DNA from 4 places in the Psychrobacillus sp. PGGUH221 genome. Region 1 is predicted to be linked to each of the others. Evidence: riboswitches for the same ligand, from Rfam matches in the RefSeq annotation. Region 1 holds a riboswitch; each other region holds the start of a gene.
What was found. A riboswitch is a leader RNA that binds a small molecule or an ion and turns the genes downstream of it on or off. The one in region 1 is predicted to bind thiamine pyrophosphate.
Positions count from the first base shown of each region.

Region 2: linked by a shared signal. The riboswitch ahead of thiT (energy-coupled thiamine transporter ThiT) and the one ahead of tenA (thiaminase II) in region 1 are both predicted to bind thiamine pyrophosphate.
Region 3: linked by a shared signal. The riboswitch ahead of PGC35_RS03795 (acetylornithine deacetylase) and the one ahead of tenA (thiaminase II) in region 1 are both predicted to bind thiamine pyrophosphate.
Region 4: linked by a shared signal. The riboswitch ahead of PGC35_RS05260 (YkoF family thiamine/hydroxymethylpyrimidine-binding protein) and the one ahead of tenA (thiaminase II) in region 1 are both predicted to bind thiamine pyrophosphate.

Region 1 is NZ_JAQMHQ010000003.1:311,057-315,128, reverse strand. It holds gene thiD (bifunctional hydroxymethylpyrimidine kinase/phosphomethylpyrimidine kinase) at 1-738, opposite strand, end outside; gene thiM (hydroxyethylthiazole kinase) at 735-1,478, opposite strand; gene PGC35_RS07435 (hypothetical protein) at 1,459-1,617, opposite strand; gene tenA (thiaminase II) at 1,618-2,148, opposite strand; TPP riboswitch at 2,225-2,323, opposite strand; TPP riboswitch at 2,386-2,483, opposite strand; gene PGC35_RS07425 (hypothetical protein) at 2,972-3,100, opposite strand; gene PGC35_RS07420 (TerC family protein) at 3,729-4,072, shown strand, end outside.
Region 2 is NZ_JAQMHQ010000008.1:224,485-228,556, forward strand. It holds gene PGC35_RS14930 (M20 family metallopeptidase) at 1-936, opposite strand, end outside; TPP riboswitch at 1,043-1,134, shown strand; gene thiT (energy-coupled thiamine transporter ThiT) at 1,197-1,778, shown strand; gene map (type I methionyl aminopeptidase) at 1,949-2,698, shown strand; gene PGC35_RS14945 (TspO/MBR family protein) at 2,729-3,457, opposite strand; gene PGC35_RS14950 (M3 family oligoendopeptidase) at 3,610-4,072, shown strand, end outside.
Region 3 is NZ_JAQMHQ010000001.1:811,093-815,164, reverse strand. It holds gene PGC35_RS03805 (bifunctional metallophosphatase/5'-nucleotidase) at 1-841, shown strand, start outside; gene PGC35_RS03800 (DmpA family aminopeptidase) at 838-1,884, shown strand; TPP riboswitch at 1,953-2,057, shown strand; gene PGC35_RS03795 (acetylornithine deacetylase) at 2,154-3,431, shown strand; gene tenA (thiaminase II) at 3,453-4,072, shown strand, end outside.
Region 4 is NZ_JAQMHQ010000002.1:256,137-260,208, reverse strand. It holds gene PGC35_RS05270 (ABC transporter ATP-binding protein) at 1-1,089, opposite strand, end outside; gene PGC35_RS05265 (ECF transporter S component) at 1,076-1,657, opposite strand; gene PGC35_RS05260 (YkoF family thiamine/hydroxymethylpyrimidine-binding protein) at 1,650-2,240, opposite strand; TPP riboswitch at 2,320-2,426, opposite strand; gene PGC35_RS05255 (2-hydroxyacid dehydrogenase) at 2,580-3,539, shown strand; gene PGC35_RS05250 (hypothetical protein) at 3,589-4,072, opposite strand, start outside.

The DNA.
Region 1 (4,072 bases):
ACCAATAGATAAAGGGTTGGAAATGGCTAAATGTATAAATTTCTTTGCCTCGATCATGGCTTCTTTCATTAATAAGCCTTTCGCTAACTGTGCCGTAAGGGCTGCTGAAAATGTACAGCCTGTGCCATGCGTATCTTTTGTTTGTACACGTGGTGTTGTCATCGTAAAATGCCCGCCGTTCCAATACACCGTATCAGTCGCCAATTCTCCATCTAGATGCCCGCCTTTCATGACAACACATTGTACGCCTAACGCTAATAATTCGCCCGCTGCTTGGTCAATCTGTTGTTTCGTTTGGACCGTTCGACCTGTTAGTACCTCTGCTTCTGGGATATTCGGGGTACAAATGGTTGCAATCGGTAATAATTGTTCCTTCATCGCACGTATCTCCTGCTGCTGTAACAAACTAGCGCCTCCTTTTGCGATCATGACGGGGTCCACTATTAACGGAACTTGCTGCTCTTTCAGCAACGCAACTACGCCTTCAATAATTCCTGCATCAAACAACATGCCTGTTTTGATCGCTTTTACATCAAAATCATCGAGTACGGCCTTTAGCTGTGCTTGTACAAACGATGCAGTTATTGGAAAAATCCCATGCACACCTGTTGTATTTTGTGCAGTTAATGCCGTAATGACCGATGTGCCAAACACCCCTAATTCCTGAAATGTTTTCAGATCTGCTTGAATTCCAGCGCCGCCACCACTGTCTGAACCTGCTATTGTACATGCAATCATTTTGTTCCCTCCGCTAATCGTTCTAAATGGTTCAGTACATTTTCATGCAACGTACCAATCGGCCCATAAGCCCATTCACTTATCTGTTTATATTCACGAATTAAATTCGCTAAATCCGAAAAAGGCTCTGTACTACTTGCAAGTAGAGCTGCACAAATCGCACTAAGTAAACAGCCACTGCCCGTCACTTTTGTGATCTTTTCATGACCGCCCGTAATCAGTGCCACTTGAACACCGTCTGTTAATACATCTGTTTCTCCTGTGACAATGACCAAGCAATTATAGTTCCTTGCAACGGTTTTGGCTGTTTGTACAACATCGAGTTTCCCTGAACCGCTATCCACACCTTTTGAATGCCAATTGACACCGGCAATGGCAGCCAGTTCTCCTATATTACAGCAAATTAAGCTCACCTTTAACTGTTGTAATAAGGCAAGCGTTGTACGCGTACGAAAAACGGTTGCCCCTGCACCAACAGGATCTAACACAATTGGCACATGGTGCGTATTTGCACTTTGGCCAGCCACTTGCATCGAAGAAATGGTGCGTTCATTAAGTGTCCCAATATTGAGAAGTAATGCGTCCGCTTTACTCGCCATTTCGGCTACTTCCTCTTGTGCATCAGCCATCACAGGGGAAGCACCAATCACCAGCAAGCCATTTGCAGTGAAATTCGCCACGACATAGTTTGTGATGCAATGTACAAGAGGTTTTTGTGTATTAATTTTTTGCAGGCTCAACGATATACACCTCCTGCATCCAATTTTGCATCGTCCAAGCCATTTCCCAAAACTGCCATTCATAGTAACAACTTTTCTTAAAATGCTCATATAACCATTTTTCTTTTTCCTGTTGCTCTGCTGCTAAACGATTCATCATTCACTTTTGCTTTTCGATCGTTTCTTTCATCTTGTCTGATCCATATAGGGCAATCCATTGGCAATATAACGGTATATTAGGCGAAGCGTGTTTTATTTTTTGCCCGATTTCTTGATACAGCCACGGGCAAGGTAAAATCGCTGCAAATGCTTCTGCGACATCTCCAGTATGAACCGCCTGATACATATGACTCACATAGTTATAGGTTGCAGGTGCTGCTTCAAATTGTTCAATTTCCTCAGCTGTAACGCCTAAATCCTTAAACGTCGTACGATGAAGTTCCAACTCGGCTTCATGAATAAATCGTGCCGTGTCTAAAAAATAGTTAATATCCTCTTCATTTGTTGCTTTCGCTGCTGCAAGCGCCAGGACTTTTGTGTAATGCTTTAAATAATACGCATCTTGTAGCATATAAAACTTAAATTTCTCTAACGGCAAAGTTCCATCTGCAATGCCTCGTACAAATGGATGCTCGAAGCTTGCCTCAAAATAAACATTCGTTTCTTTCCTCACTTTTTCACAAAATTCCATACATAGTCCTCCTCATATGTGGACGTAAGCGCAAAAAAAAGGCGTCTCTAAAAATAGAGACGCCAAAAAAGTGTAAACTACACCACTAATTGCTCCCTACGTCAGTGTTAACTGTCAGGTTCTAAGGGTCAGGTTTTAACCTTCTCAACACCAAAGTGTCCCCCCGCAATTAAAGTATTTGCATAAGAAAGGCTCCACGTAAAAAATACGCGGAGCCTTAGTAAGTACAAATTCATAATTTGTATGTACTTTGCTCCCTACGTCCGTATTAACGGTCAGGTTCTAAGGGTCAGATTTTACCTTCTCAACACCAATGTGTCCCCCTGCAAATGCATTTAATTAGCTTGAGTGTATCAAAACAAATGGATTTTAACAAGCTTATCTTAAACTACTACACCACTACAAATAGTCAAAAAAATATTCCCAAATCCCGCTTTGGGAACTTGTTTACATTCAATTAACGGTATAGGCAGTTCGGAATCTGTATACTAAAAACAGTTATTTAACTTCAAGCTACTGCATAAGAAGTTAAAAATTAATAAAGTTAACCCTAAGCGGACAGTTTACTCGCTGGGGTTAACTGTGAAACATTAAGTAATTTTAATTATAGGTTCTTTACTGCTTCCGGAAATAGAAAACTAATTAGTTCTTTGAACATATCTTGTTGATACATACATACTATCCTGCTTCACCCCTGCTAAATTAGTAATTTTATTAAATGCTGAAAAACATCAAGCATTAGAAATTTTCAAAAATGCATTTGGCTTATTGAACTAAACTGCCGCGTTAGTTCAATAAGCTAACTAAACAACCACCTTCGGAATTAACGGTTGGTGGTTTCTCTTTCATCTAGTATATGGCAATATTCTGCCAGCTCATCAAAGTTTTCATTTGGCATATGTAGTAGTTGATTTAATATATCTATTACTTTTTCTCGAGGCATCTTCTGCATCAATGCTTCTATTATTTGATTTTCTTTTTTATATCAACCCAAGATACTTCCGATTTGAAAATGGAACTCTCCATTTTTCTATGTCTTTTACTTACTACAATTAAAAAAGCACCGCCAGGCAAGCATAAATTAACGCTTTTAAAACATTATTTATTTTTATTGAAGGTTCATGTAACGCAACCCAAACTAAGTAACAAAAAAAGGTTAAGCTTTCAATTGACAAATCAAGTATAGTAATCCTATACTTTAATTAACTTAATGAATAGTTCTCCTAAAGGGGAGTAGCTTTTACAGCAGAGTCGTCAGTTCGGAAGATTATCCTTCCCGGCTTTGTTGGCAACTATATTGTTGTTAGCAAGACCTTTACCTAATTAGTAAAGGTCTTTATTGTAATTTAAACCTTTACCAAATCTGGTAAAGGTTTTTTGTTTACAAAAAAATATGGTCAGACATTCTTGAACTCTCATTAAAAGAAATCCTAAACAGACTGGAGTTGAAAAATGAATAATAAATTTATTTCCAGCAAGGTGAAATAAGGATGTACTATACATCAAAGTTGTTTACTATTGTAACGTCTGATATGAACTTTTTGTATAAAAAATAATGATTTTTGAGAGGATTGATTTGATTGGAACTATCAATTTTATTTGAATACGGATGGGTATTGTTACTATTAGTTGCTCTTGAAGGGTTGCTTGCAGCTGATAATGCACTGGTATTAGCCATTATGGTTAAACACCTACCAGAAGAAGAAAGGAAAAGAGCACTCTTTTATGGTTTAGCTGGCGCCTTCGTCTTCCGCTTTGCTTCTTTATTTATTATTTCATTTCTTGTGGATGTTTGGCAAATTCAGGCTATAGGGGCATTATATCTATTGTTTATCGCCATTAATCACATAGCGAGGAAACTGTTCTTTAAAAAGAAAGAAGAGAATATAGAGGAAAAAGAGAAGAAAAAATCCGGTTTTTGGGC
Region 2 (4,072 bases), on a different contig from region 1:
GAAACGGGTATCCGCTGATCCGTGTTGTCCAAATAAGTTAGTATCTCGTCCTGTTTTTATAGTAGTTTCGGATTGTAGCTGAATAATATAGGGATTATTGTCGTTAGTTGTGACCGCTGGCTCAGAGGCATAAATGAGCACTTCATTTCCAGGGAAATGTTTGTGCGCAACATCTGTTATTTCTTGAATTATCTCTGTTGGGTCTTGTCCAGGCACATAGCGAATATCGTAGCTTATGATACACTCATCTGGAACGATATTGTATCTTTCACCTGCATGTATTTTAGCCAAGTTTAAAGAAGGATAATCATAAAATTTATTACTAGCAGTTAAAAAAGAGAGTTGTCGAATTTCTTTATCTAAAGCAATTGCTTCTTCTATTGCATTTATACCTTCCCAAGGACGACTGCCATGACTGGATTTGCCTTTCATTTTAATATCCAATTGGACAATTCCTTTTGCTTGGAGGCCAATATGAAGGTGAGTTGGTTCTCCGCAAATAACGAAATCACCATGATATCCTTGTTCAACTAAATACTCGGACGTTTCTCCATTTGTTTCCTCATCGGTAACAATATGTAGTTGGACTCTCTTCGTTAGTTGATCTGACGCTTTTGAAAGTTCATAGAATGCTTGCATCATAGCAGCAACTCCCGCTTTCATGTCTGCAGAGCCACGACCATATAATTTGTCACCTTCTATAAAAGGATAAAACTGCTCTTTGTTGCCAGGAACCACATCAACATGGCCATTCCAAATGATGCATTCCTTTCCAACGCCGATTTCTGATACAAGCATAAGCTTTGAATTTTTTTTATGTAAAGTTGTACCAATTCCCTTTTCTTCCAACCAATTTTGACAAAATAAAAGTGCTTCATTTGCTCCATCCACATCATCACTTTTTATACGAATTAAGTCTTTCAATAAATCTATCATGTACTTACCTCCATTTTCATATTATATTTTTATAAGTATAACAATGAACAACAGGGGGTTGCATAACTTATTTCATTGGGCTACAATGAACTCGAACTAAATAATTTATCACCACAAGGGGCGTCGCTTATGCGGCTGAGATAGTACCCTTCGAACCTGTAAGTTCATGCTTGCGTAGGGATGTGGATGGAAACTGACAATCGCGCGATGTCTGGGTCTATCCCGACGTCGTTTTTTTGTGGTCGAAAAAGGAGATTACTATGAAAAATCAACGCGTTTTATTGTTAGTGGAAATCGCAATTTTTGCGGCTCTTGGATATATTTTGGATATTATAGGATTTGGTATGCCACAAGGTGGTACAGTCACATTTGTGCTTGTTCCTGTAATTTTAATAGCTTTTCGACGTGGGATAGTCGCAGGCATTATAACAGGATTTTTAATAGGAATGCTGCAAGTAGTAACAGGCCGTTTTTATGCAGCACCATTATCATTGGAAGTTGTCATTCTACAAGTGGGAATTGATTATTTTATTGCTTTCATGGTAGCAGGATTTGCAGGATTACTTAGACCTGCCTTTTTAAAGGCATATGAAAACAAAGATAAAAAGAAAATGGCTACTGCGGTAATTATTGGAGCTTTTATTGCAGCATTTCTTCGCTATCTTGCACATGTGACTTCTGGTATTCTGTTTTTTGGTGAATTTGCTGGCGATCAAAACGTTATCCTTTATTCATTAATCTATAATTCTACTTATATGATTCCAGTATTTTTACTAGCAGCATTCGTTTGTATGATACTATTCCTAAAGGCTCCTCGCCTTATACTGCCGAATAAAGCATAAATATGATATGATTGTTGTACAGTTTAACCAGTTTTAGAATATGCTAATACAGGTTAAGCCTTCGGTGGACGTCGCAGATTTTTGGATAGGGACTTAATCGTTCGCCATGATATAATATTTAGACGCAAATACTCCGGGGCGCATTAGATATGAGAAGGGATCTTATAAAGATGATTGTACAAACAAATGAAGAATTAGAAGCTTTAAAAAAAATAGGTCGTATTGTTGCTGAAATTCGGGATGCAATGAGAGCTGCAACGAAGCCAGGTATTACAACAAAGGAACTGGATGAAATTGGTGGTAAGCTCTTTAATGAGCACGGAGCAATTTCAGGTCCAATGGGTGAGTATGATTTCCCAGGCTACACTTGTATAAGTGTTAATGAAGAGGTTGCTCACGGTATTCCAGGTTCCCGTATCATTAAAGATGGTGATGTTGTCAATATTGACGTATCAGGCTCATGTGATGGTTATTTTGCTGACACAGGTATTTCCTTTGTTGTTGGTGAAGGTTATGAGGAGAAAGAAAAGTTATGTGCAGTGGCAGAAAGCGCATTTAACCGGGCGATGTTAAAAGTAAAAGTCGGTTCTAAATTAAATCAAATCGGAAAAGCGGTTGAAAGAGAAGCAAAAGAAAATGGTTTGCACGTCATTATGAACCTTACTGGTCATGGAATTGGTAAATCACTTCATGAAGCTCCACAGCACGTGCTCAATTATTATGATGCTTGGGATCCGACAATTTTAAAAGAAGGTATGGTGCTAGCAGTAGAGCCATTTATTTCTCAAAAAGCTGAACATATAGTAGAATCGGGAGATGGTTGGACATTCGTGACACCAGACAAATCGTTAGTTGCCCAAATTGAGCATACGATTGTCGTAACAAAAGAGGGCCCGCTTTTATTAACAAAATTAGATTAAGAAAAATTAAATAGTAAAATGCCTCGGAAATTATGATTTCTGAGGCATTTTTTTTATAAATAATATTCCTACTATAAGTACACAGCTTAAAAAAATGGACGCGGCAGTTATTAATAATTCATCTAACATATGTCGACAGGCAATCCCCAAAAACGCCCAAATAAAGACTAACACGATTGTCGGGTCATTATAATGGTAGCGAAAATGTAATGCAATTGCTGTAGCAATTGTAAGGAAAATAACAGCCCAGAGTGATTTCGTCATACCCCAACCACCAAATTCTACATAAGTAAGATAGTAGTCGATATTTGCAAATGTAGCGACGAATATCCATCCTAAATAAATAGAAATAGGGAGCCGCTTTATCCATAATTGCTCTTCAGAAGAATACGTTTTATAAAATAAAAACAAGACTCCTAATAAAGCAAATATATCTATAAGCGATAATAAAAATAACTCATAATGCCACAAGAAAATCCAAAGAATATTTAAAATGGAGCTACAAACAAATAATATAACTCTTATCGTGGATATGGACTCTCCATTTTTAAATTCTTTAACATTATTCCAAATCCAATATGCTAGTAATAAATATATGGGAATCCATATGAGAAATACGTAGCTTGCGGGAGTAAATAATGAAGGTAGTCTATTTGAAATTTCTCCGGTTGTATGATGATTAATCGGTAGAGTATTTGCGAGTAAATTTACCAAGATGGTAGAGAACAAGCTTATAATCAAAATGATTATTTTAATCATACGCATCCCTCCTATTATTATAGTATACCTTTGAAATTTTATTGCGACAAATTGATTTGTGAATGTTTCATGGCAAATACAGAATAAACGGAACATAAAAATCATGATATAATATAATTCGAACTAGTATGAATTTTTAAGGGGGAAAAATAATGAGAGAAGTAGTATATCCAATTACATGGGATTTAGATGTGTTCTTTGAAGGTGGAAGTGAATCTAAAGAGTTACGAAACCATTTAGATCAAGTGAAAGAAAAATTAAAGGTTTTTGGAGAAAGATTAGAAAGTTTTACCACTCCGGCATCAGTTCAGGAAGCAAGTAAAATCGTTAGTATCATTGATGAATTAAAGGACATTGCGACTAACTTATCTCAGGCTGGAGCAGTTATTGGTTGTTTTCAAGCACAAGACACTACAGATAAAAAAGCTTCTCTTTTGGAAGGAGAGATAGGAAGTATTTATGCAAAGTTTTCTTCCTTGCTGTTAGGCATACAACAAACGATCAGCAGGACACCAGATGAGGTATGGACAGAATTAATAAAAACTGATGAATTACTCGAATTTTCTTTTGTTCTAAATGAGTGGAGAGAAGAAGCAAAGAGAATGCTTTCTGAAA
Region 3 (4,072 bases), on a different contig from region 1:
TGATATTATTATTTCTTCCCATGACCATAAACTTTTCCCTCAAGCTAAAGTTATAAACAATATTATTATGAACAGTGCTGGGAACTATGGGGAACATTTAGGAATACTAGAACTAGAAATCAATGAAGGTAAGGTGACACTACTTCACTCTGCTACCATTTCTTCAATAGATGTGGAAAAGAATGAAGGAGTGCTTTCTATATTAAAATTGAATAAAGAAAAAGCAATTGAAGTATTGAGTCAGCCTCTTTATCCATTAGAAAAAGCTTTATGGCATGATGTTGTGGAAGAAAACCCTTTAACTAATTTAATAGCAGATGGGCTAAAGGATATGCTACATTGTGACATTGGTTTAATCAATAGTGGTATTTGTAACGCTGGAATATTCCATAAAATGACGAATAAAAAACTGATCGAAGTATGCCCGTCTCCATTAAATCCAACTTCTTTTAAAATACAAGGGAAATATATTAAAGAGGCTTTGGAACAATCACTTGATGTTCAAGCTTGCTTAGCGGATGGACGTGGACCTGGTTTTAGAGGGAGATTTGTAGGGCGATTACATATAGCAGGAGCTGAAATTGAATATAAAGAAGGAAAGATTGATACAGTTTTTGTAAATAACAGACCACTTGAAGATGAAACCTGGTACACAGTGGCTAGCTCAGATTATTTACAAAGAGGTTCTGGATATCCTTGTCTTGCAAACAATCGAAACGAAAAATATCGGCCCGAGGAAATAAAAGATGTCATTCGTATTTATGCAGATCAGAGTGGTTTTATTGAAAAAGCATACAAGAATAGATGGAAGGACTTATCAAAAGAAAGGGTATTCCAATGAAAATAAGAGAAAGAGGAATTGTAATTGGTCGTCTTCCAGTAGGAGAAAAAAATTGTATTACAGATGTTAAAGGTGTAAAAGTGGGTCATGTAACACTTAATATTCCTTTAGGTGAAGGGGAGCATGCTTGCACTGGAGTGACAGCAATACTGCCGCACGAAAAAAATTTATTTAAACAAAAAGTGGTAGGAGCTAGTTATGTATTAAATGGATTTGGAAAAACAACGGGTCTTGTACAAGTAGATGAATTAGGACTTATTGAATCACCTATTATGTTAACCAATACGTTTGCTGTACCAGCAGTAACCCAAGGAACATTGGAACATATGCTAGAGGGCAATCCGGAAATAGGAGACACTACAGGAACGATTAATATAGTAGTGGGGGAGTGCAATGATAGTAGATTAAACTCCATTCGCAAATTACCGATTCAGCCGAAGCACGCAGTAGAGTGTATTAAAAAAGCTTCATCAAATGTCTCTCTAGAAGGTGCGGTTGGGGCAGGAAAAGGCATGATATGCTTTGGCTATAAAGGTGGAATAGGTTCTTCTTCTCGACTTGTAAAAGAAGAACATAGCAACTTAACCTATACACTTGGTTGTATAGTACTAAGTAATTTTGGGAGTAAGGATGATTTTCAAAGTGACAACTATAAAGTTGTAAAACAGAAAGAAATTACCGATTTTCTTAAACCAGCTGATGGATCGATTATGATTGTTCTGGCTACAGATGCTCCGCTGAGTAGTAGACAGTTAAAGCGATTGGCGAAAAGATGTGGTATCGGGCTTGGTAGAACAGGAAGTCATTTTAGTAATGGAAGCGGGGATGTTGTCATTGCTTTTTCTACCGCACAGAAGATTCCTCATTTCTCATCAGAAAATATAGAAACAAGAGAGCAATTGAGAGATGATCAACCTATAATGAATAGTCTTTTTCAAGGTGCAGCGGAAGTTACAGAAGAGGCAATATTAAATTCTTTGTCACAGGCTGAAACAACGGCTGGGCGTATGGGGAATACCGCATATGCTTTTCCTTTTGATTAAGTTTAAGAAAACAATCTTGTAATTTTTAAGTCCTATGGTAAGATTTAAATGCAATTAATAACTAAATAAATGACTGCTAGGGGAGCCTTTGTTAGGCTGAGACACATCGTTGATGTAAACCCTTTGAACCTGATCTAGTTAATACTAGCGGAGGGAAGCAGCTGGGACCCCTACTGTCGTATGTTTGATTAATTATGTAGAAAACAGCCGCTTTCCGTTTATGGAGAGCGGTTTTTTGTTTTCAAAAATAATGGATGGAGGTAAGAAGGATGACACAAATACTAGAACTACAAATTTCTAAAGTAGTAGATGGACAGAAAGAGCAGCTTTTACAAATACTTGCGGATTTAATTGGTTTTCAGACCGTTAGTCCGCCAGCGAGAAATACGGTGGATGCACAAATGTATATTGCTCGCTTTTTAGAGGAACAAGGATTCCAGACTGATAGCTGGGAGGTTTATCCGAACGATCCTAATGTAGTAGCCACCAAAAAAGGAAGCGATGACCAAAATTTTAATAGCTTAATTATTAACGGTCATATTGATGTTGCAGAAGTGGGTGATATCAGTGAGTGGACGGTGCCAGTATTTAATCTGACAAATAAAGACGGAAATGTTTATGGCAGGGGAACTTCGGACATGAAGGGTGCGATAGCTGCAACATTATTTGTCACTAAACTATTAAAAGAGATGGATATTAATCTAAAAGGGAGCTTACAAATACAATCTGTTATTGGGGAAGAAGCAGGAGAGGCTGGTACTCTTTCGTGTGTTGAAAAGGGCTATACAGCTGATTTTGCACTAGTAGTAGATGGAAGCAATCGTCAAATCCATGGACAAGGTGGCGTAATAACTGGATGGATAACAATAAAAAGCAAAGAGGTTTTCCATGATGCGATGAGGATGAAAATGCTTCATGCAGGAGGTCTAGTTAAGGGTGCTAGCGCAATTGAAAAAATGATGAAAGTAGTTGCTGGTCTTCAGGAGCTGGAACGTCATTGGGCAGTAACGAAAGAATATCCAGGGTTTTCACCTGGAACCACTACCATTAATCCCGCGGTTATTGAGGGAGGGAGACACGCTGCTTTTGTGGCCGATGAATGTCGACTATGGATCACCGTTCATTTTTATCCAAATGAAACGTATCAATCAGTAGTACAAGAAATAGAAGAGCATTTAAATAATGTCGCAATGGCGGATCCTTGGTTACGAGAAAACCCACTACAATACCGTTGGGGTGGCAAATCGATGATAGAAGAACGTGGCGAAGTATTTCCCGCATTAAAAATGAACGCTGAACATTCAGCAGTTCAATTGCTTGGGCAATGCCATGAAGAGATAGAGAAAGTGCCGGTCGAAATTGGAATGTCTAAATCTGTGACGGATGCAGGATGGTTAGGTGGAGCAGGTATTCCCACTGTTATATATGGACCAGGTAAATTGGAAGAAGCGCATTCTGTAGATGAAAAATTAAATGTAGAGGAGTTACTAACATTTACAAAAACACTCTTATTATTTATTTATCGATGGTGTAATACAAAAAAATAATTATTACCGGAGGGAAATTTTATGATATCTACAAAGAAATTTAGTGACCGATTATTTGAGAACGCTAAACCTATTTGGGAAAAAAATCATCAGCATCCTTTTGTACAAGAGTTGGGAAAAGGAACGTTGTCTGAAGAGAAATTTATTCATTATATGAAACAAGATTACGCCTATTTACTCGACTATTCTAAGTTGTTTGCGGTAGGAGTTCAAAAATCACTTGATTTAGAGATGATGTCAAACTTTTCTAAAACTCTTCATGACACCCTGCATTTTGAAATGGATTTACATCGTACGTTTGCGGCAGAGTTTGGTATTACTCCGGAAGAACTGGAATCTACGAAACCTGCACCTACCAATTTAGCTTATACGCGTTATATGTTAAATGTTTCTCAAAATGGCTCGCTAGTAGAATTAGTTTCCTGTTTACTTCCATGTGCTTGGGATTACTGGGAAATAGGGAAACTATTGCGCAAACAGTATGGGGACACCTTGTCCATCAACAAGTACGCAAAATGGATAGAAACTTATGATTCAGAGGAATTTGCAGAAGGTGCCAAGTGGTTAATACAGTTGATGGATCAGTTAACAGAAGGGAAATCGGAAAGAGAACTGGCTCGCATAGAAGAACATTTTCAAAT
Region 4 (4,072 bases), on a different contig from region 1:
TCCGTCACATAGCATCGCGGCAATAGCCACTCTACGCTTTTGGCCGTGACTTACTGCAAAGGGATGTGCCTCTGATACTGACTGGAGCTGCAATCGAGTAAGTATTTCTTCTGCATTACTGCCTCCGCCATAAGCTACTTCATCACGTACACTTTTCGTAATAAATAAAAACTCGGGAGATTGCGGAACATACCCTAAAAAACTTGGTTCCACCTTTCCGCTAGTGGGAATTAACTGACACAGTGCCTTCAACAAAGTGGACTTACCGCTACCATTTGGACCTGCTAAAACAGCAATTTCCCCTTGCTTTAATGAAAAAGAGGTTTCTTTTAAGAAGGGCTGAGCTTTTATTTTACTGACAACTATTGATACATCTTCTTTCAAGCTGTTTTTTCTTCTTTCTAAGGGGGAACTCGACTTTCCTTGAATTAATGGAATACTTCTATCAAAAAATTCTCCCCATAAATCCAAACGATGCTCTATAGCAACTATTGTCATTTTTCTTTTCATTTGTAAACAATCCAACCACTCAACATATTTTTTCGCAGCATATGGATCTAAATGAGAGATTGGTTCGTCTAGCAACAAAACTTCAGGCTCCATGATGAGTGCACAAGCAGTTGCAATGCGTTGTTTTTGACCGCCAGAAAGCTTTTGAATAGTAGCATGTCGAAATTCACTCAAGTTAGTTAGCGTAAGTACTTCACAAATTCTTTTGTCCATCTCTTCCTTGGGAACATGCAAGTTTTCAAGGGTGAATGCTAGTTCTTCCTCTACAGTTTGCATGCAAAATTGTGCATCAGGATCTTGAAAAACAGTCGCAATACGATGATTTATTTCCCCGGGAATATATGAAGTACTTTCTTTTTCAAATAATTTAACAGAGCCAGTTAAAATTCCATCGCAATTATCAGGAAACAAGCGATTACATAAATAAAGTAATGTCGTCTTTCCACAACCACTTGGACCTGTAATTACTACACGTTCACCAGCTTGAATAGTAAATGTAAGCTTGTTCAATATCCATTTGTCCTCATCGGGATAACGAAAACTCACATCTGTAAACTGAATTATGTCATGCACGAACATCACCTTTATTCGAGCGAGAAATTGCATAGCCTCTAAGCGAACCAGTAGCAAGTAGTCCGTCCGACAAAGCTTTACCACCAACACCAGCTATAAGTGCACCGCTTAATATTCGAATACCGAACATCAAAGCCACATATCCAGTGCTAAATACAGTAAACCCTCCTAAAAAGTAACCATATACAAAACTGAAAACGGATGATCCGATACCTGCAAGCATCAGTACCCAAAGGTCGAAACGTTTATAGCGTGTTGCGGCAAACACTGCTTCGGCACCTAGTCCCTGAATAACCCCTGAAAGTATTAATCGAGGTCCTACAGCATTTCCTAGTAACACTTCAATCGCCGCTGCAATCGTTTCTGAAATGACAGCTGCACCAGGTTTACGAATGATATACATACAAATGATTGATACGATAAACCAAATACCAAAAATCCACTCATATGCTATCGGACCAATAAATCCTGACCAAATATTACCGATATGAACAAATAATAAATATACAATCCCAAACACAACAGCAAATAAAGACATAAGGACAATCTCTTTTAACTTCCATGACTTAAGCATTCAAAATACCTCCATGCGAAGGACTATTTATACTCATCGAAACAGTCATTACCAAATGCTTATATTCTTCTGAGCGAGCATGTGTGAATGTTTCTTCGTAAAATGCAAACACATCATGAATATCCCCGTGAATACCACTTGCATAATGCATGGATTCATTGAAAACACCTCGTTCTTTTGCACGCTCAACCTCTCTATAAATCACATCCATATAATTTGGGTTATTCATCGGATAAAGTGCAAATTGAGATGACACATATTGCTTTGTCGTGTCTTTATTTGCAACTTCATCTCCTTTATCTAAATAGACATCCCCAGCAGTATCTCCAGGGCAGCCAGCAGAAAAGGTACCCGATAAAGCAATGTGAACACCTGTCTTAGCTGCATGCAGTGTAATTGACTTTGCGACATTGAACACATGCACCTGTTTTCCGCGAATGACAGTTGACACATCGTCTGTATGCATCCACACATTCGATGTATCCGTTTCCCGAAGCGCTCCTTTAATAACTGAAATAAAATCATTGGTCATCGGATGTAAAGAAAAACGAAATCCGACGATAGGGCTTAAACCACATTGCATATAAAAAACCTCCTAAAATTTTTCATAAAAAAAGACTACATCCGTGAAGATGCAGCCACTTATCCAATATGAAAAAAGTCGGAAAGTCACCGCACTTCCTCACGCAGGTATTATCCTGATCGAGTTATAAGGGATCGGAGCAAAAAGCTCGCATCTCAGCCATAGTGGGCACCCCCAGTGCAGAAAACGGTATGTAGTTATACAGATTTTTGTTCAAAACAATCTGTTTTTTTTATGTGCCCCCAGTATACCCTATGAAACTATCAATGTAAATGTAGTTGCAAAATTTCCTTCTTTCGTCCATGCTTGAACCATCAGAAATAGTTGGAGGGTGCTAATTTGGATAAAATATTTATAACACGAAAACTACCAGACGAAGTAGTAAACCCATTAAGAGAAAAATTTGACGTGACGATGTGGCATAGTGATGAGATTTCGATGACCTATGATGAAATAAAATCACAAGCGAAAGATACACATGCGATTTGGACAGTACTTTCCGATAAGGTAGATCGTGCATTAATTGAAAGTTTGCCAAACCTAAAAGTAATCAGTAATTTAGCGGTAGGATATAACAATATTGACGTTGAGGCAGCGAAAGAGCGTGGAATAATTGTGACCAATACACCAGGTGTATTAACTGAAACTACAGCAGATCTTGCGTTTTCTTTACTTCTAGCTACTGCACGACGCGTGACAGAAGCAGAACGGGATCTTCGAGCAGGTAAGTGGATATCATGGTCACCAATGCAGTTAACAGGAATGGATGTATTTGGTGCAACACTTGGAATTATTGGAATGGGACGTATTGGGGAGGCAGTAGCGAGACGAGCGAAAGGGTTTGATATGAAAGTTCTCTATCACAATCGCTCTCGTAAAATCGAAGCGGAAGAACAATTCGGGTTCACTTATGTAGAGCTCGATGCATTATTACAAGAATCGGATTTTATCGTTTTATTAACGCCATTAACTGCTGAAACAAAAGGGTTGATTGGTGAACGTGAACTAAATCTTATGAAGGAAACTGCAGCAATTATTAATGTGGCTCGCGGAGGCATTATCGATGAAAAAGCATTGTATGAAGCTTTAACAACTAATAAAATTTGGGCAGCTGGCCTTGATGTATTTGAAGTAGAGCCGGTGCCACTAGATCATCCTTTACTAACGTTGCCGAACGTGACAGTATTACCGCATATTGGAAGTGCGAGTATTCGAACAAGAATGGCGATGATGCAAATGAATGCAGATGATATTGCAGCTGTTTTGGAGAATAAAGAGCCAAAGAATAAAGTAATATAAAAAATACCAGATCAGAGCGATGTAATTGCTTTTGATCTGGTATTTCGTTTTACTTGGCTATTAAAGTTATATCATTGGCTGTAGCCCAGTTGTTCAACGGTGCAACTGTGTACTTTACTCCTGACTTTAATGTGTTATCAGTAATATCGAAGATTCCGACTGCCCCTTGACGAGAAGAGAAGCGATATTGTGCTTGTACAATGCTGCCATCCTCCCCTTGTAATTGGACGCTGCGACCTGCAAATAGCTCGATACTTGGGTCTTTATCTAATGTTAGTTCGAATGATTTTTCATCGATTGCTTCTGCTGATTGGATCGTGAGTGGTGCAAATTCTTCTCCTATAAAGGTTGGATTTTTGATTTCTCCCCAATCAGATGTAACCGTATATTCTGTACCTGGCGTTAACGATTGCCCTTCTGGCAGACGGAATTTGGGTGCTTGTCTACCATCAGCTGCTTGCGTGAAAGGAATATATTTCGCTGTTATTTTTTCTCCATTATCTGATGTTATTGTCACTGTACGATCTCTTAAG